Regions from separate parts of the Marinobacterium sp. xm-a-127 genome, predicted to be linked through region 1. Evidence: predicted binding sites of a transcription regulator. Region 1 holds the regulator's gene; the other holds the start of a gene.
What was found. The regulator PhoB, encoded in region 1, activates phosphate uptake and scavenging genes when phosphate is short. The targets are predictions, from matches to a motif close to TGTCATANNNNTGTCANA.
Positions count from the first base shown of each region.

Region 2: XMA127_RS05465 (sigma-54 dependent transcriptional regulator) is a predicted target of PhoB. The motif match lies at 1,835-1,852, and genes of this name have one in related genera.

Region 1 is NZ_WBYH01000006.1:121,080-131,286, reverse strand. It holds gene XMA127_RS10985 (AsmA family protein) at 1-82, opposite strand, end outside; gene hisB (imidazoleglycerol-phosphate dehydratase HisB) at 206-799, shown strand; gene hisH (imidazole glycerol phosphate synthase subunit HisH) at 803-1,453, shown strand; gene hisA (1-(5-phosphoribosyl)-5-[(5-phosphoribosylamino)methylideneamino]imidazole-4-carboxamide isomerase) at 1,480-2,220, shown strand; gene hisF (imidazole glycerol phosphate synthase subunit HisF) at 2,231-3,004, shown strand; gene XMA127_RS10960 (DUF416 family protein) at 3,027-3,629, shown strand; gene XMA127_RS10955 (hypothetical protein) at 3,629-3,901, shown strand; gene XMA127_RS10950 (hypothetical protein) at 3,898-4,329, shown strand; gene XMA127_RS10945 (hypothetical protein) at 4,340-4,570, shown strand; gene cysZ (sulfate transporter CysZ) at 4,577-5,335, shown strand; gene phoR (phosphate regulon sensor histidine kinase PhoR) at 5,342-6,628, opposite strand; gene phoB (phosphate regulon transcriptional regulator PhoB) at 6,638-7,333, opposite strand; gene ubiA (4-hydroxybenzoate octaprenyltransferase) at 7,405-8,265, opposite strand; gene phoU (phosphate signaling complex protein PhoU) at 8,371-9,090, opposite strand; gene ppk1 (polyphosphate kinase 1) at 9,289-10,207, shown strand, end outside.
Region 2 is NZ_WBYH01000002.1:275,930-286,136, reverse strand. It holds gene XMA127_RS05470 (response regulator) at 1-1,758, shown strand, start outside; gene XMA127_RS05465 (sigma-54 dependent transcriptional regulator) at 1,898-2,887, shown strand; gene XMA127_RS05460 (hypothetical protein) at 3,586-3,873, opposite strand; gene XMA127_RS05455 (lipoprotein-releasing ABC transporter permease subunit) at 4,029-5,276, shown strand; gene XMA127_RS05450 (ABC transporter ATP-binding protein) at 5,269-5,955, shown strand; gene XMA127_RS05445 (DUF2062 domain-containing protein) at 5,942-6,463, opposite strand; gene XMA127_RS05440 (DNA internalization-related competence protein ComEC/Rec2) at 6,583-8,787, shown strand; gene XMA127_RS05435 (MotA/TolQ/ExbB proton channel family protein) at 8,855-9,475, shown strand; gene XMA127_RS05430 (biopolymer transporter ExbD) at 9,484-9,894, shown strand; gene lpxK (tetraacyldisaccharide 4'-kinase) at 9,896-10,207, shown strand, end outside.

The DNA of each region.
Region 1 (10,207 bases):
AGGCCATGTAGCCTGCCAGTGCACCAACCATTAAAACAGCCAGCAATAGTAGGGCGACGATTATTCGAATAGCGACTTTCATAGTGTTTTCCAAATTAGGGATTTACATTCAGTGTAGTCGAAAATTAAAAAAAGCCAGTTAACCTGCCGTTTCCAGCGCGATTTCGCTATACTTGCGCTTTGCGCATGACTAGCGGAGAGAAACATGGCTGCACGCACAGCAAACGTATCACGCGATACGCTAGAAACTCAGATCAGTGTTGAGATCAATTTGGACGGTACCGGCGAGTTTAAAGCCGATACTGGCGTCCCTTTTCTTGAACACATGATGGACCAAATTTCGCGTCACGGCTTGATTGATATCAACGTCAAAGCGAATGGCGATACACACATCGATGATCACCACACGGTCGAAGATATCGGCATTACACTGGGCCAAGCGTTTAAGCAGGCTGTTGGTGATAAGAAAGGCATTCGTCGTTACGGCCACGCTTACGTGCCACTTGATGAGGCTTTGTCACGTGTTGTAATCGACTTTTCAGGTCGTCCAGGTCTAGAGATGCACGTCGATTTCGTGCGTGGTTCTGTGGGTGGTTTTGATGTTGATCTGTTTGGCGAATTCTTCCACGGTTTTGTGAATCACGCGGGTGTCACGCTGCACATTGATAACCTGCGCGGTAAGAACACTCACCACCAAGCGGAGACTGTATTCAAAGCCTTTGGCCGCGCTCTGCGTATGGCATTGGAGTTTGACGATCGTGCTGCCGGCATCATGCCTTCAACTAAAGGGTGTCTATAAGTTATGAGCACGATTGCCGTTATTGATTACGGTATGGGTAACCTGCACTCGGTTGCCAAAGCGCTTGAACTGGTCTCGGACGACGGCACTCAGGTCGTGTTGACGGCTGATCCACAGAAGGTACGCGATGCGGATCGCGTCCTTCTGCCAGGTGTTGGCGCTATTCGCGATTGTGTTGCGGAGATGCGCCGTCTTGGTGTGGATCAAGAGGTGAGCGAAGCGATCAGCTCTGGAAAGCCCTTCCTAGGTATCTGTGTGGGTTACCAAGCACTGACTAACTTCTCTGAAGAGAATGGCGGTGTGGAGTGTTTAGGCGAGTTTGAAGGCCGTGTGAACTTCTTTGGTAAAGATCTGAAAGACGACAATGGCGACAAGCTCAAAGTGCCGCACATGGGTTGGAATCAGGTTCAGCAGAGCATTGATCACCCACTTTGGCAGGGCATCGAAAACGACACACGTTTCTACTTTGTGCACAGCTACTACGTTAAGTTGGCGGAGCAATCACTGGTTGCCGGTACCGCAAACTACGGTGTCGACTTTGATGTGGCTTTGGCTAAGGACAATGTCTTTGCTACGCAGTTCCACCCAGAGAAGAGCTCGAAAGCGGGCCTTCAGCTTCTTAAGAATTTTGTAAATTGGAACGGCCAAGCATAAGTCGTTCACCCATAGGAAAAGCTTCAATGTTAATTATCCCTGCGATTGATCTTAAAGACGGTAAATGTGTGCGCCTGCGTCAGGGCCGTATGGATGACTCAACTGTATTCTCTGACAACCCCGTTGATATGGCGGCTAAGTGGGTCGATGCGGGATGTCGACGCTTGCACCTTGTCGATTTGAATGGCGCGTTCGCAGGCGAGCCAGTCAATGGTGGTATCGTGCGTGAGATCGCTAAAGCTTACCCGGATCTGCCGATTCAGATTGGTGGCGGTATCCGTTCTGCAGAGACCATTGAAGCCTACCTAGATGCCGGCGTCTCTTACGTGATTATCGGTACTAAAGCGGTTAAAGAGCCTGAGTTTGTTACCGAGATGTGTAAAGCCTTCCCAGGCAACATTATCGTGGGTCTTGATGCGCAAGATGGCCGCGTTGCGATTGATGGTTGGGCGGAAGTGACTGACGTCATGGCGGTTGATCTGGCTAAGCGTTTCCGTGACAACGGCGTCTCTTCAATTGTCTACACCGATATCGCTCGTGACGGCATGATGCAGGGCGTTAATGTAGAGGCGACCGTTGATCTGGCGGTACAGGGCGGTATTCCTGTTGTCGCTTCAGGTGGTGTCACAAACATCGACGATATCCGTGCATTGGCGGAAGTGGCTGACCAAGGCATTTTGGGTGCGATTACTGGCCGTGCTATTTACGAAGGCACACTGGATGTGGCTGAAGCACAGGCTCTTAGCGATCAGCTGACGGCTAAGTAAGGATTTATAGATGGCACTAGCGAAGCGCATTATCCCTTGTCTGGACGTCGAGAACGGACGCGTCGTTAAAGGCGTTAAGTTCCTCGATATTCGTGATGCCGGTGATCCAGTTGAGGTCGCCCGTCGATACGACGAACAGGGCGCTGATGAGATCACCTTTTTGGATATCACAGCCAGCCATGAAGGCCGTGACACGATGGTGCATACGGTTGAGCGTATGGCGTCGCAAGTGTTTATCCCGTTGACCGTTGGCGGTGGTGTTCGTACCTGTGATGATATTCGTACGTTATTGAATGCTGGCGCTGATAAGGTCTCTATTAATACGGCGGCCGTATTTAACCCCGAGTTTGTCAAAGAGGCCGCGGATCGTTTTGGTAGCCAGTGTATTGTTGTGGCGATTGATGCGAAACGAGTCTCTGCTCCAGATGAAGAAGGCCGCTGGGAGATCTTTACCCACGGTGGTCGCAAGCCTACCGGCCTAGATGCTGTTGAATGGGCGCAAAAGATGGAAGAGCTTGGTGCGGGTGAGATTCTACTGACCTCCATGGACCAAGACGGTGTGAAAAGTGGTTATGACTTAGGCGTGACTCGCGCAGTGTCTGAAGCGGTGACCATTCCTGTCATCGCATCAGGTGGCGTTGGTAACCTAGATCATTTGGTTGATGGCTGTATTGAAGGCAAAGCCGACGCAGTGCTGGCCGCCTCTATTTTCCACTTTAACGAATACACAGTACCCGAAGCGAAAGCGTATATGCGCGAGCGCGGTATTGAAGTACGTCTTTAATCAATGGCAAAGGTAGGCATCGATGCTAGATCCCAATGAACTAGAAACTGAGATTCGTAACCTTGAGCACTGGCAGCAGGTTGCCTTCTCTGCTGCGCTGACCGAGCGTATGTTCAATAACTTCGCGCTGTTCTCCAAGTTGATGGAGTTTGGTGATTTAGATCGCATGCGCACAGTGCTTGATGGCGTATGGGGTGAACTGGCCCAAAACGGTAGCAAGCTAAACTACGACGTTCAGCTCGGCCATGTAGACGATAACCTGGTGGATCTCGATGAGTTCGACACCTTTGGTGCCATTCCTGCCCGCGATGCCATGCTGGCGCTCTACTCAACGCTGATGTGTAAGCTAGAGAAAGAGGCGAGCGACGCAGTTGCGGTATCGAACCTCTCTTACGAAACCGTATCGGCTTACATTGAGTTTGCTGAAGCGGACGATCAGATGTCAGATGAAGAGCTGATCCGCATGATCAACTCACACGATATGATGCTGGATGAAGATGCGTTTCAGAGCGAAGTTCTGGAACAGCTAAACGGCGCTAAACAGAATGCTGCAACCATTGCAGCACTGCGTGAACTTGGTGAAAACCAAGGCATCTCAAACATAGGGATCAGCGACGAAGAGTGATGCTTAGACTGGGTCTTATTCTTCTGATTGTTCCAAGCCTCGCACTGATGGGGGCTTACATGTACGAGCAGCACTTGATCGAGAGCTGCACGGCGACCGGTGGTTTCTACGACTATACTCTCTCAGAGTGTGATCCACAGACAGAACAACCTTTTATTCCTTTTATGGTGCGCTACCCACTGTTGGTGAACGGCGGCATGCTGCTGAGTGTGTTGGGTCTGCTGTTAACCATCGTTGGCCTCTATAAACCCAATAAGCGAGACGTTGCGTGATTAAAAAGATCATCTGGGCTCTTATTTTAATGTCAGGCATCGGCTTCTACCTCTGGGTAGAGTTTGCCGGTGATGATTGGCTCGAAGCGTTCAATTCAGAGCGACAACAGGCTGCTGCCGAGTTCTTTGCTAAGGGTGAAGAGCAGGGTAGGGTAAAAACGGACGCAGCTTGTTTTGATGATGCTATTGGTCATATTGCTGAGTGCTTAAGCATCTCGTGTACGGTCGATGCCGGTCAGTATCTACGCGGTTGTTGGGGCGTTGCCGAACGTGCAGAGAGCTTCTGTGATGGGGTGCCTGAGTTCCAAGAAGAGAAGACTGAAGATGAGAAAGAGTGGGCTCGTTTTGCCTGCTACGATCTGAACAGTCGCGGCGATGGCTGCCGTCTTCTGATGCGTCAAAAGCAGCAGCACTGCGCAACACAATAAGGACAATTGAATGAACTACTATTTAGCAGCGATGGAGCCCTTCCTATTCTGGGGTGGCTTGGGCATCTACATCATCTCTCTGGCCATGTATGGAACTCGCAGTGGCGATTGGAAAGCGATCATTCGCTTTTGGGAGCCGCTACTCAAACTTAACCCAACCGAGTTTCGTATCAACCGCATCGGTCTGAGCGGCATGATTCTGGCGGTTGTGATTCGAGTCTACCTAAACTTCCTAGCGTAATTCACCATGCGCACGAACTCGCCTTTCTCAGGGTTGGCCTATCTAGGCCGCGGTTTCAAAATGCTGTCGGAGCCCGGTCTTCGCGCCTTTGTATTGGTACCTTTGCTGATCAATACAGTCATCTTTGTTGGGGCGATCTATCTTCTGGTGACCAACTTCTCTGCTTGGGTTGATGCTCTAATCGCGCTCTGGTTACCTGATTGGGGTTGGTTGGATTATCTGATCTACTTCTTATGGCCTATCTTCGCACTGGTCTTGGTGCTGATGGTCTATTACGGCTTCTCGGTTGTTGCGAACTTTATAGCCGCGCCATTCAACGGTATCCTTTCAGAACGGGTTGAGCAGCGTCTGCGAGGCGATGCGATCAGCAATGAACTCAGCCTATTGCAGATGATTCCCGGCACCCTCGCGCGTGAGTTAGCTAAGTTGGCGTACTTTATTCCAAGGGTTTTGCTCTTGTTGATTCTAGGCTTTATACCGCTCATCAACCTAGCGACCCCAGTGCTTTGGTTCATCTTCAGTGCGTGGATGATGGCGATTCAGTACATCGACTACCCGATGGATAATAACGGTCTGACTTTCAAGCGAATGAAGGGGTTATTGAAAGAGCGCCGTTGGTCTGCGTTAAGTCTAGGCTCGGTGATTCAGCTTGGTATGTTGGTGCCGCTATTGAATCTGATTTTGATGCCGGCGGCCGTGATTGGTGCGACGATCTTTTGGGTGGAAGAGTATGAAGCTGATGGTGAGCAGGGGCGTTTAAAGTAAGCGCTGCTAAATCTTAACCACTCGACTTTCAGGGAAGGTCACACTAAATCGGCTGCCTTCACCCGGTTTACTAGTAACTCCCAACTTAGCATTGTGCCGAACCAACACGTGTTTCACTATGGCCAGTCCAAGTCCTGTACCACCACTGTCGCGGGATCGCCCTTCATCCACTCTGTAGAAGCGTTCAGTGATTCTTGGAATGTGCTCTGCTGGTATACCGACACCGGTATCGGTCACCGAAAACAGTACACTGGTGTCGACGGATTTCAGTTTTATATCAATTACTCCGTTAGCCGGAGTATATCGGACCGCATTGAACACGAGGTTGGATAGAGCGCTGCGTACCTCGCCCTCATTACCAAGAATCTCAAAGCCTTGGTCCATTTCGAGTGAGATTTGATGCTGTTTTGGCCCTGACACCTCTTTTGCTTCTTCTGTGATCCTTTCTAGCATTTCTCTAATGAAAATGGGCTTTCGGCTCTTATTTTCTGAGCTGGTTTCCAAGCGAGAAAGGGTTAGAAGGTCAGCAATCAGAGCAGCCATACGACTGCTCTGAGACTGCATAGAGTGGATCGCTTTTTGTATCGGATTAGGAAGTTCTTGCTCTTGCAGAGTCTCTAGGTAGCCGTGAATTACTGTGATGGGAGTTCTTAGTTCGTGTGATGCATTGGCTAAGAAGGTATGACGCATAAGGCCAATTTTTTCGCTCTCAGAGATATCCCTAACAATTAGCACTTTGTCACCTTCACCAAAGGACTCTACACGGTACTCAAGCACTCTTTTCTGGTCTGCTGAGTCTGCTTTGAATGAAGCGATATGAGACGATTGAGAGTAAAATTCTAAGAAATTAGGTGCAGAAAAGACCTCCTGTACCCTTTTATGTTTCTGCTCAATGGTTATCTCTAATATCTCTTCAGCGGCATTATTCCACCACTCAATATTGTCTTGATTATCAATGATGACGATGGCGTCTTTCATGGCAGAGGTGGCTGCTTGAAACTGATCCATATCGGCATGGATCTCATCGTATTCTGCTTCCGTCTTATTCCGATAGTTGGCTATCGAGCGAACAATACGCCCCTGTTCAAAGGGTAATTTAGGATCTGGCGAGCTGAGATTTTGGTCTAGCCAAGTGACTAACTTTGCGTTCAGCAGCGAACTCAATATCGACCAAAGCAAAGAGCCAAATAATGCACCCAGTATTAGGTTGTGACTTGTAAAAAAACCGAGAACTGCACCAGCAAGAGTAAAGCTGAGAAGGCCAAGTAGTTGGCGTGCTATCGATTCGGTCACAAATCTATCCTAGAGTTTGGTTGAAAAACGGTATCCTGTACCACGAACTGTTTGGATTAAATTACCAAGGTCTGGCCCTAGTGCTTTGCGAAGACGTCGAATGTGCACATCCACTGTTCGCTCCTCCACATAGACATTCCCGCCCCAAACCATATCTAATAATTGGCCCCGGGAATAGGCTCTATCTTGATGTGTCATAAACAGATGAAGCAGTTTGAACTCTGTTGGACCTAGATTGAGCGACTGGCCGGAAGCATCCGAAACCCGATGTGAGACTGGATCTAAAATAATCCCACCGATTGAGATGGCGCCCTCATCACTCTCGGGAAGGCTTCTTCTAAGAACCGCTTTTAAGCGAGCGATCAGCTCTTTGGGTGAAAAAGGCTTAGTAATGTAATCATCTATACCCGCTTCAAGGCCCTGAATTTTATTGTCTTCATCAGCTTTCGCCGTCAGCATGATGATCGGTAGGTCTTTGGTGGTAGGGTCGCTGCGAAGGCGTTTGGCTAGCTCTATTCCGCTGGTACCAGGCATCATCCAATCGAGCAGCATCATGTCAGGCTTTTCATCAATGACCATGGCATGGGCTGTTTTTGCATCACAGGCCTCTAGTGTCTCAAAGCCGGCGAGCTCTAGTGCCATTACAATCATTTCACGAATAGCGGATTCATCATCAACGATCAGTATGCGTCTGGAACGACTCATGGTAACTCTCTCATCTGTTTCATTGACCTCATTAAATGATGCTTTCGTTACAAAAAGATGACAATGACGTTTTACAGTGCGTAATCAGCAGCTAATCCCACCAAAACAACTAGTTCAGCATAGTGATTATTTAAAAATGCTTTGAAACAGGGCATGCGTTCACGATCTTTTATCAGCCAGTGCTGGTAGATAAAGAACCCTACAGCACCTATCAGTCCAAGATAGAAATAGATTCCAAGGGATTCCAGTATTCCAATCCAAACCAGTACAGCAAGAGCAGCAATCTGTAGGCCGGCTATAGCCATGCGATCGTATTGGCCAAAAAATACAGCTGTCGATTTGATGCCTATCTTTAAATCATCATCCCGATCGACCATGGCGTACATGGTGTCATAAGCGACCGTCCATAAAATTTTAGCAAGGAAGACTAACCAGCCGACTAATGGCACTTCGCCTAAGGTTGCAGCAAAGGCCATCGGAATTCCCCAACCAAACGCCATACCCAAAACGACTTGGGGGAAGTGGGTGTAGCGCTTCATAAAGGGGTAGCTGAAGGCTAATAACAGAGCGATGGGCGATAGCAAGATCGCGGCTTTGTTCGTGAATAGCACTAAGATAAACGCGATCAGCATTAATCCGACGAACAAGCCAATGGCTTCTTTGCTAGTAATGCGGCCCGTTGGTAGCGGCCTTTCGGAGGTGCGTTTTACATGGCCATCCACTTTGCGGTCTGCAAAGTCGTTAATGACGCAGCCGGCTGAACGAGTCACCCATACCCCAAAGGTAAAGATAAACAGTAGATCCCAACTGGGTAAGCCACCTGCGGCGATCCATAAAGCCCAGAGAGTTGGCCATAACAAGAGATAGGTGCCAATCGGTTTGTCTGCTCGCATCAATTGCCATGCGGCATGGAGTTTATCTGCAGTGATCACAAGTGACTCAAGTATCTTTAAATTAAGGTGGTAGTATGAAGTGAGGGAGTGCTTAAAACAACAAAGCCACCTGAAGGTGGCTTTGTTAGAAGCAGAGTCGCAAGCTTACTCTCGAACGATCTTTTTGATCTCTTTAGTCTTCATGTGACGAACATCGGTACCGCTGACTTGGTAGATGACTTGCTCAGCCAAATTGCAGGCATGGTCACCGATTCGTTCTAGTGCACGAAGGATCCAGATTATATTTAGCACACCACTGATAGAGCGTGAGTCTTCCATCATGAAAGTGATTAAAGCTCGCATGGTCGACTGGTATTCACGATCAACATGTTTATCACTCTTGACCACTTTGTACGCTAATTCGATGTCACGATTTTCAAAAGCGATTAATACTGAGTTGAGCATGTCTGTGACCATCTCACCAATGTGGCTGACCTCATGAAGACTTTTGCTACTCGATTCATTATTTGACAGATCGATGGCCTGTTTGGCAACGCGAGAGGCTTCATCTCCGATACGCTCCAGATCAACAATGGCACGGTTGATTGACAGAACCAGCCTTAAATCAACGGCTGCTGGCTGGCGAAGCGCAATGATCTGTTCACAGGCTTTATCAATCTGATTTTCGAAGCGATTGGTCTCTCGATCCAGCTCACGAGTTGATTCAGCCAGTGAGATATCTTGATTGAGCAGTGCATGCAAAGAGTCAGTGACTTGCTGCTTAACGGTTCTGCCCATCTCTAAAAATTCGGAACGAAGCCTCTCAAGCTCTTCGTTGAACTTATTTGATGTGTGTTGCGAATAGATCTCGCCACTGTCGCGCATTACAAACCCTCTTTTCAGGTCAAATAGGTCTAATTACCTTTAGTATTTCAAAAGAATGTTAGAGATTTGTGACAGTTTCGTGTCGATTTGGTTAAAGGAAAATATATCTCTAAAGGGTAGGCTTACCTTGCGATAAAACTTATGATTATCAAAGAAATCAGCTTTTTAGGCTGTTGAGGTAAGCCCAATGGACACGCAATGCAGTTAATTGAAAAAGAGTTAAGTTGGTTATCGTTCAATGAACGCGTACTGCAGGAAGCTGCGGATATAAACGTACCCATCATTGAGCGTGTCCGTTTTTTGGGTATTTACTCCAGCAATTTAGATGAGTTTTTCAGAGTTCGGGTTGCAGACTTGCACCGTCGCCTACGTCTTGAGCAACTAGGCAAGGTCGAACCCAAAGGGATGTCGGCTGAAAACCTGTTACATCTCGTGAATGAGAAGGTACAAACTCTCGCAGATCGTTTTAATGACATCCACATTGATGTCATCAAGGGGCTCGCTCGTCGCAATATCTTTCTGATCAATAACGATCAGTTGAACGAGAAAGAGGGTGGTTGGTTACGGAAATACTTCCGAGATGAGGTCCTGCACCACATCACACCTATCTTAGTGAATGAGAACACCAAGCTTGCTAACGTCATGAATGACGAAGATGCTTACCTGATGTGTGCCCTAAGAAAAGGGACTTCAGTTCAGTATGCACTTCTTGAAATTCCCTCTGATAAAACCAACCGATTTATCCAACTGCCTCGAATCAAAGGTCAGCGGCGAAAGCCAATTATCGTGCTCGATAACGCCATTCGTTACTGCGTCGACGATATTTTTGACGGTTTTATCGATTTTGACTCAGCAGAGATGTTTGCCGTCAAAGTAACCCGTGATGCGGATTATGACTTAGAGCGAGATGTTGAGTTATCCCTACTAGAGAAAATGTCTCAAGGCATCAAACAGCGTGATACGAATAGGCCTGTGCGACTGGTCTATGACGAAATGATGCCTGATTACATGTTTGACTTCATGTGTGAGAATTTGGGGCTACAACCCGATGCGGAAACCACTGCGAGCGGACGTTATCGAAATTTTAAAGACTTTATTAATTTCCCTAACGTTGGGC
Region 2 (10,207 bases), on a different contig from region 1:
TTAGTGCGCAACCTGCTGGACTTGCGTCGTTTAGAGAGTGGGCAGTTGCATGTAGAGCCGGAACCCGAGCTAGTTGAAAACTTGCTGGACAACTTTGTGGCGCTGCATCAACCGGTTGCTGAGAACAGCGGACTGCGATTTATGGTCGACTTTTCTCCCATGCTTCCGCGAAAAATCGAGATAGATGCCCAGCTTTTAGGCCAGATCGTCAATAACCTGCTGCGCAATGCGGTAAAGTTTACCGACGAGGGCTTGGTAATGCTCTCTGCCGGCTTCAAAAAGAGCTCAGCCTCTCAAGGAGACCTGGTTATCGAGGTAAGTGATACGGGTGTAGGTATAAAACCCTCGCGTCACGAATCTATTTTCGAGCAGTTTGAACGCGGCGGTGCTGGTAATACAACTGAGGGGGCTGGGCTTGGTTTGGCACTTGTAAAGAGACTCTGTAAGTTGATGGACGGGGAGGTAAGGCTGCAATCTGAATTGGGAGTAGGATCTAAATTCAGTATCAGCATCCCAGTTAAAGTCAGCTATGCCGAACCGATCGTGGATAAAGCTTATCTAAAGTCGATCAAGCGTGTGACGGTGTTATTGGTTGAGCGACGTGGGCTCGCCGCAGATCACATAAAAGCGGTGCTCAAACCTTGGGTTGCAGACGTGCAGGTTGTAGTTGACCTTGATGAAGCGACGGGTGCCCTGGCAAAGCAAGCATTTGATGTGGTTCTCTTTGGACATGTTCTCGGATTGGACCAGTTGGAGCAGTTTATCAACGATCTACAAAGGCAGTTTGGGAATAGGCTGCGTCTGGTTGCGATTTCCAAGCTCGAAGGCTTGAATCCCCGCTTATTCAGTCTAGTAACGGGTGTTGTTGTAGCCCCGTTCAGTCTAAAACAGTTCGCCTGTATTTTGGGCGATACGAGACAGGCTGGCCCACTTGTAGCAGAATGTCATGCCAATCTGGCTGCTGAGGTCAGTTCACTTATTTTGCTGAGAGATCTACGCATCCTTGTGGCTGAGGATAACGAGATCAATCAGCAAGTGATTAGCGAACATTTGCGTCAGCGCGGTGCAGAGGTCACTTTAGTTGGCGATGGTAAGCAAGCAATTGACGCGCTGACTCGCAGCGATTACGACCTTATATTGATGGATATCGAAATGCCTGTGCTCGATGGCTTTGAGGCGACTGAGCGCATCAAAGCAGAGCCGGGTTGGAAAAACATCCCCATTATCCCCGTATCTGCTGGAGTAACTGCCTCGCAGAAAGAGCGGGCCACCAGCGTTGGTATGCAAGGCTTTGTGGGTAAGCCCTACAAAATCGATGAGCTTCTGAGGGCTATTGAAACTGTGATGGTGGACAAAGATTTTGCACCGGTGCAGGCAGATTTGGGCTTTGAAGATGATTCAAACCTCTCTTCTCCTGAATCTAAGGTGTTCGAATTCGCTGAATTCGATTTCGAAGAGGCGCGAGATTACTGGCCGACGTCCGAATCACTAATCTCTAACTTACAACTCTTTATCGAGAAGTACCCTGTTGCTAATGATTTGTTTGATGGCGTGAGTGATGAAGAGTCTGGCAAGCTCGCACACACGTTGAAGGGTGCCGCCGGCTTTCTTGGTATGGCGCGCTACTCAAACCGGCTGAATGAACTGAGCTTGGCCTTCAAAAACGGATCTGCCACTGCTGACATGGTTTCGGATGTTAGGGCACAGCATAAGCGAGTTCTTTCAGAGGTTGAGTCGTTTTTGTCCATGCTTGAGTAGGCATTCGTGACTTTTGCTGTATGTGGTTAGCGACGTTGGCACAAAAGTACGCGAGATCCTCGCTTTTGGCATAAACTGTGCTAAGTTTGTCATATGTCCCTGAAATAGGGCGGCTTAACATGAAATATTGGGGGTTTTCATGTCAACTCAGTCATCACTCGATTACGTAGCAGTTCTTTCTAAAGTTGCTCAGACACCTGACCGAGTCCTCTTGTTGGGCGATCTCGGATCAGGACAAGCCGTAGCAGCCTTTACCCTACACCGCGGCAGCGCTCGCAAAGATCAAGCCTTTGAAGTCATCCGCTGTACTGGACTCACTGAAGAACAGTTTGCTGCAGAGCTCTGCGGTGTTGCCGATCGCTCTGGCGACATTGTTCGTTTGGGTGCTCTGGCAAAATCTGACGGTGGTACCCTTTGTTTGATCGGCGTGGACGATCTTTCCCAGCAGTCTCAAGCTGTGTTGGTACGCGCGCTGGAAGAGTCGACTTATTACCCTGTCGGGGGGGCGCAGCCTGAATTTTTTGACACGCGTATTGTTACCGCACCAACACACAACTTGCGTGCCAAGATCGAGAGTGGGCAGTTTCGCATGGATCTGTACCACCTCCTTAACGAGCAGATTATTCACATTCCAAGTCTTAATGACCGTCGCTCTGAGATGGCTACACTAGTTAGCCATCTGCTCTCAGAACTCGGTGCTGCTGGTCGTATGCTGAGCAGTGATGCGATCGAGCTTCTCAAAGCGCACAAATTTACTGGAGGTTTCCGTGAACTGCGCAACATCCTGAAGCGCGCAACTAGCTGGTTTGATGATGCAGAAATTGATGCAAACATGCTGAGTTACGTCATGTTTGATGGCAAGGATGAGAGCGCTGCGCGCACTGTCTCATCCAATGACTTCCGTCGTGAGCGTGTCGTTAAAAGCATCGAACCGACTGCCAACGCTGAACCGATCTCGGCCAGGCCTGTACCACCGCCTGCTACTGGATCACTGAGCTTGAAAGAGCAGGAGCGTCAGTACTGGGAGGGCTTGATGCACCAGGTGCAGGGCAATAAGCAGAAAGCTGCTGACATCGCCGGCATTAGTCTTCGGACGCTCTACCGTCGATTGGAGTCTGCGGGGCTTTAATTCATAGGGGTTAGACCCCGTTTTTCGCTAAACCAATTTCTTAGAAGCCGAATTAAGCGGATATTGAAGGTAATAAGGCTCTATAAATAGTTTTAAAGGTAATTAGGGGGATTACAAGTACCTTAGCCGCACACACTAAGCTAGCAAGAACGATAATAAAACTGCAAATAAAAATTGGAAGAAAGACTTTCCCGAGACCTCATAACAAGATTACCAACGCGGTGCCCGCTATAACGACATTAATGCCCGCAATGTGCCGACTCCAGTAGATCACACCTTCCGTCCGCTTTAGGGAAATCTCTCCGGTTGCGAAAGAGCTGCTATGTGCGCCTTGCAGCTCTCAGAAAAATGGCAGCTAATGTCCGGAATTTGCGCAGTCGTTCCCAAATTTATCGAGATCACTTGTTCACGCGGTTCCAGGGGTTAAAGCACGTTCTTCAATTCCGAGCAGCTAAATGCCAATCCCGATACTTGAAGTCATTTGTTTCGCTTCGTTCGTTAGCTGGGCTAACGTCCGCTTCTGAGGATTTTTTCAGTAGCCTTTGGGTCGCTGTTTACACTTTGCAACTATTCGTTGTTTTAGGATAGGGTCTGGAATGTGCCGGTTTCAGCCTTTTATTTAATGAAAAAATTTACTACTGAATCAGTGTCTAGTCTTACCAAAGAAAGCATAGCGAGCAGCTAATTCGCTAGGTTAATTACTTCTGCTTGGTTTCTGAGTCATTCTGATAGTAGCTATCTTCATAGTACCTCCCCTTGATGGCTAGTACCTTTTCTAACCAGCGGTTGTAGTGTTTCCATATGAAGAAACCAGGTGTCATTACCACCATGATAGCGACCATTAAGCCTGCGCCTTTATGAGATTCTGGGAACTGTTCTGTAATCAGACTGAATAGTGATAGTCGCTCAGCGACTAGGTACCAACAGCCCAAGCCAATCAGGCCAACGGCTATTCCAATGTGGTGAAGTTTTTTACTGTCGAGCATGTTTTTCAGAACCCCAAAGATAAGCTGTGCTGAGAATAGAGGTTTCAAGGGCGATTTTAAATGTTAATCGCGAAATACTCCCTGAATTAGGTTCACTCAAGCGGTCAGAATTGTTAACTTATGCTTCAATTCATTATCCAGGAAATCGCCAGTCGATGTTCAATCCCTTTTCTCTTTTTGTTGGCTGGCGCTACACCCGAGCAAACCGCTCGAACTACTTCATATCCTTTATCAGTTTAGTTTCTACGCTCGGACTGATGCTCGGTGTGGCCGCATTGATTCTAGTACTGAGTGTCATGAACGGCTTTGATCGTGAGTTGAAAGAGCGGATACTTGGTATGGTTCCACAGGCTACTATCAATGGTTACAACGCTCCGTTAGATAAATGGCAACCACTACGTGAAACGCTTTTGACTGCGTCTGACGTCGAGGGGGTGGCACCCTTTGTTCAGGCACAAGGGATGCTGACCGCCTCCGGTCGTGTCCAGCCTGTATTGGTATCGGGTATTGATCCAAAACTGGAAGAGAGTGTTTCGATAGCCGCCGGTCAGATGACTCTTGGTGACCTGAACTCACTTGAAGCTGGGAAATATCAGATTGTTTTGGGGGAGCTTCTTGCTAAGTTTTTAGGCGTATCGGTCGGTGATAAGGTCAATCTGGTTTTGCCTGAAGCGTCAGTGAGTGTGGCCGGTGTTATTCCGCGTTTAAAACGCTTTACTGTGTCCGGTATTTTCTCAGTCGGTGCTGAGTTAGATGCCAATTTTGCTTTTGTTCACCTTCAGGATGCAGCCCGCTTGAAACGAATTAAGGGTGACGCCGTTGAAGGGCTTAGGATTAAATTCAATGACCTGTTCAGTGCGCCTACACGAGTCTATGAACTTGCCCGAGAGTTGAACCATCCAGTCTACACCTCTGACTGGACTCGAACTCATGGCAATCTATTTCAAGCGATTCAGCTAGAGAAACGAATGATCGGACTGCTTCTGTTTCTGATCGTCTTTGTTGCCGGCTTTAACATCGTCTCGACGCTGGTTATGGTCGTTACCGATAAGCGCTCCGACATCGCAATATTGCGCACTCTGGGCGCGAAGCCAGGGATGATATTGAGGATCTTTATGATTCAAGGATCCCTTATAGGGTTGCTAGGGACTCTGCTTGGAGCCATTTTAGGCATTATTTTAGCGCTGACTGTCTCTGATCTGGTGGCTTGGATAGAGTCGGTGTTAGGTATTCAATTCCTCTCTTCGGAGGTCTACTTCATCAGCTATCTACCCTCTGAGCTTCAATTAGGGGATGTCTCGCTGGTGATTGGTGTGACTCTTGCGATGAGCTTCCTAGCCACGCTCTATCCTGCTTGGCGCGCGGCTAAGGTTGAACCTGCGGAGGCGCTTCGATATGAGTAATGTCTTGGTTGCAAACCAGCTATGCCGCTCTTTTGATGAAGCGGAGCGTCAATTGATCATCATTAATGATCTGAACCTGTCTGTAGCTGCCGGTGAGCGTCTGGCCATCATCGGCTCCTCGGGTAGTGGTAAGAGTACGTTGCTCAACCTATTGGCGGGGCTGGATACACCAACCGCTGGTGAGGTGGTTATCGCAGGTGAATCGATTGGTCGGCTTTCCGAGCATCGCCGCGCTGAACTGCGTAACTCGCAACTCGGTTTTGTGTTTCAGTTTCACCACCTGCTGCCGGAGTTTTCTGCGTTAGAGAACATTGCCATACCTCAACTGTTGGCGGGGGTATCTGTTGATGCCGCTCAGAAGCGTGCAGCTTATCTTCTTGATCAGGTAGGTCTCTCATCACGTGCTCAACATAAACCCGCCAAGTTGAGTGGGGGAGAGCGCCAACGCGTCGCGATTGCCCGTGCTTTGGCAAACACACCCGCCTGTGTTTTGATGGATGAACCTACCGGTAATCTTGATCCTCATACCGCCGAAGATGTTGAGCAGCATCTACTGAGACTCAATCAGGAGCAGGGCGTGGCACAGATTGTCGTCACTCATGATCATGCGTTGGCAAAACGGATGGATCGTGTGCTTGAATTGAAAGAGGGGCGTTTAGTCGAGACTAGTGTTTGCTAGCACGAGCCTTTAGTAAACGTTTCTGCCAACGGCGTCGCACTTGCCAAATCCACAAGCGGTTGATGGCTATATAACTGATCCCAGACAATAGCAATCCACAGATAAGAGAGCCCGTCAGCAGGGGCCACCAGATCGTTGCGAGCTCTGAGTGGATGGTGTGTAACTCCCAACTGATGTTGACCGGCGGCGTTCCTAAAATCCAAGCCCCAATTTTATAGGTCGTATAAAAAATAGGTGGCATGGTGATAGGGTTGGTTAACCAAACTAGCCCGATCGAAATGGGTAGGTTTGAGCCAATCCAGAGTGCCAAGAAAGCGGCGACAAGCATCTGACCAGGAATGGGAAGAAAAGCACAGAAAATACCCACCAAGAACGCTTTAGCGGCGGACTTTCGAGTCAAATGGAATAGGTCTGGGTTGTGCAGATGTTCACCAAGCCATTTAAGATGCTTATGACTTTTTAAAGCATCCTGTTTCGGCATGTAACGCTTTAACAGCTTACGTGGCATCCCTGAACAACCTATGAAATTATTTGGAAGTCAGATTATGCCCTTCGATTATTAATAAACCAACCTGCTATTACTGAAACTTCTGCTAGATTGAATAAATAATTTGGCTTGGATCAAGGATGATCAGTTTTCTCTTAGCAGTGCTCGGGCACGCCTATCTACCCTCTATCAGTTGGGGATCCTATTTTCTTATTATCTTAACCCTGGGAACGGTTGGCCTGTGGTGGGGCTCTCCTACACTTAGATCTCATCTGCTGTTTGCTCTAATAGGTTTTGTGGTGGCCCAGTGGCACGCAGTCGATGGGCTCTCTAAAACCTTACCAAAAAGCGTTGAGCCAGAAGAGTTTGAGATTGAAGGGACAGTCATCAACTTACAGCCTCAGGCTTCAGGGGGCTTTCAATCGCTGCTTTTGGATATAGAGAGTGCACCTGTTCAATTGATGAAAATCGAGCGTGTGCGGCTTGGGCTATACGACTCTGAGGTGAGAATAGCGGCTGGCGATCACATCAAAGTGCTGGCTAAAGTGGGTCCGCTGAATGCCTACCAAAATGAGTTCAGTCCGGATCGACTCAAAAAAGAGTTTGCACAGGGGATTGGTGGGTCAGGGTATATCAAACAGCTGATACAATATGAGCAGAACAGTTCCATTCGGCAAGGGGTACATGATTGGCTAAATCATAATATGAGTCAGTCAACATCCGCTCTGATGTCCGCCCTTGTTTTGGGATACAGGGGGGATCTGGATGACAGTCAGTGGGAGCTTCTTAGGGTCAGTGGTACCGTCCATTTGGCGGTTGTTAGCGGATTACATCTAGGGGTGATGTGTCTAACAGGCCTTCTATTGGGTAGGTTGGTTGTGGTGTCGATCCAGTACTTGGGTGTTAGTCCTACCTCGATAATACAAACCCTCCCCGTTTTATGTGCTATCAGTTTAGCCTCTTTTTATCTCTGGTTTGGTGGCTTTGGTGTGCCGCTTCAGAGAGCTTGGATCATGGCGATCTGCTTGTTGCTGCCACAGTTGTTTGCACGGCGAATAGACTCCATGAAACGGCTCAAAATTGCACTTTTTTTGGTTCTGGTTTATGAGCCTCTATCGATTTTAGAGATTGGCTTTTGGCTCTCGTTCAGTCTGGTAGGGTTGTTGATTCAGTTCGCCAATTGGCGCAATGGCCACTCCATGCTGAGGCAGATCTTCTCAGTACAGCTTTTTTTAACTCTATCAATGTTGCCAATTCTGCTCTTTGGCTTAGGACAGTTTAACTTGGGCGGTGCACTGTCCAACCTTTGGGCGATCCCTTATGTCTCACTCTTTGTTGCACTGTTACCCCTAACGCTAGCGCTGGTTGGAATCTTTGAGCCGATCTTGGCGTTCTATGAAATTTGGGCTTCAGGGTTTTGGCATGGACTCTCTTTCCATTCGCTAGTTGGTTTGCATGCTCAGTGGCAAACTCCCGCGATATTTGGACTCTTCGTAAGTTTGCTTGCTCTGATTTTGCTGTTTCTACCTGGACGTCTCAAAGTGTTGAGTCTACTGCTTCTGCTGCCGTTACTCACTCCCAAACAGAATCGGCCCGATGCGAGTGAGTATGTCGTTCGTCTGCTGGATGTCGGTCAGGGGCTATCGATCTTGATTGAAACTCGAGAGGGAGTGACGGTCTATGATTTAGCGGCTAAAAGTCGAAGCGGTTGGATCGCAGCTCAAGCTACTCTGTTTCCAACTCTCAGGGCTCTAGGCTACAGAGAGTTAGATCTGATTGTTAGCCATTCAGACGTTGATCACAGTGGAGGCTTAGAGAGAACGTTAGAGCAGTTTTCAGTGAACCGATTCTATTCAGGCCAGCCCTTTTTAATGGGAGGCACTGCCTGTGCATCACAAAACTGGAAAAAGGGGGAGGTTAGTTTTCAGCTCTATGCCCTAAAGAACCAGCAATCCGATAATGATCAAAGTTGTGTTCTGTACATCGAAAATGGTCGTTGCTCAATATTGATTGCAGGAGATATGTCCAGCCGTGCAGAAATCGAGTTGCTCAATCAGCAGCGATTATCCCCTGTGACTTGGTTGGTCTTATCCCACCACGGTAGCCATAGCTCTTCCTCAGGTGTCTGGTTGGATCAACTTTTGCCGGAGGCTGCGATCGCATCGCGAGGCAAACACAATCGTTTTGGGCATCCTAATGAGTCAGTAAAACAGCGATTGGCCGATCGAGGCATCACCCTTTTGGATACAGCGGAGCAGGGTGAAATAGTATTAACAGCGACCCAAGATCAGTGTCTAAGTGACTCTTTTGCAAACTTATATCCCCGTTATTGGCGAACTCATTAATGCTGCGATACTATGGGATTTTTATAGGCCGTCTAGGCTGGTCAATCTGTCTTTTTGAGGTTTTTCGTTGTTAGAGTTAATTTCCGCTGGTGGTTGGTTGATGCTACCGATTTTAGCCTGTTCAATTCTTGCACTTGCTATCACGGTTGAGCGTTTGATGGCCTTAAGGGCTGATAGGATTTTACCACCGGGTCTGCTAGCCGATGTCTGGGGGCTCTATAAAGGTGGGCAGCTAACTAATGATCGTCTCAAAGAGATCAGAGAGGCGAGTGCATTAGGATCACTGATTGTCGCTGGATTGAGTAACGCAGGCTCCGGTCGCGATGTGATGAAAGAGTCCATTACCGATGCGGCCAGTGACGCCATTCATCAGATGGAGAGATTTTTAAACAGTCTAGGAACTGTTGCGGTCATTACCCCTCTGTTGGGTCTGTTAGGGACTGTGATCGGCATGATTAAAGTCTTCTCCCAGATCATGATTTCCGGCACGGGTAACGCTAACCTTTTGGCCGGAGGTATCTCCGAGGCCCTGATCACAACAGCAGCCGGTTTGACAGTTGCCATCCCTGCGTTGGTAGCGCACCGCTTCTTGCAACGTCGTGTATCGACGCTGGTGTTGGCAATGGAGCAGGAGTCGGTCAAGTTGGTCGATATTATCCATGGTGATCGCAAAGTGGATCTTAAATAGGGCGCTCTGTGAATTTTCCAAGACCTCAATCGGAAGAGATATCCATCAACCTAACCCCATTGATTGATGTGGTCTTCCTGCTGCTGATCTTTTTTATGGTGTCGACCACCTTTACTAAAGAGACCCAGCTTAAAGTGGACCTCCCTCAAGCAACGACAGACCAGATGGCTCAGGTCGATATGCTTGAGATCATCATCAAGGCCGATGGTAGCTTCGCAATCAACGATAAAGCATTGGTCAATGCGCAGCCTAAAACTCTTAGGGCGGCAGTGATAAAAGAGAGTGGTGGTGATCTTACAACCCCTCTAAAGATTTCCGCCGATGCATCGACTCCTCACCAAGCGGTCATTACCGCCATGGATGTAGCAGCAAACTTAGGGTTTTCTCAATTGAGTCTTACGACCAGAGAGATCGACTAAGTTGATTGAGAATGCTTGGTATCAGAAAGCAGGCTGGCTAGTTCTACTGCGTCCCTTATCACTGCTCTATCGTTTCATCTCTAAACGCCGCCGTGTGCGTCTGACCGAGCAGGCGGTCACAATGGATGTGCCGGTTGTCGTGGTCGGTAATATCAGTGTCGGTGGTACCGGTAAAACTCCCCTCTTAATCTATTTGGTAACCCTAGCAAAATCCTTGGGGTTCAACCCCGGTGTGGTCAGTCGTGGATACGGTGGTCAGGCAACAAGTTATCCTATGCAAGTGTCTGACCAGACCTCGCCAGAGTTGGTGGGG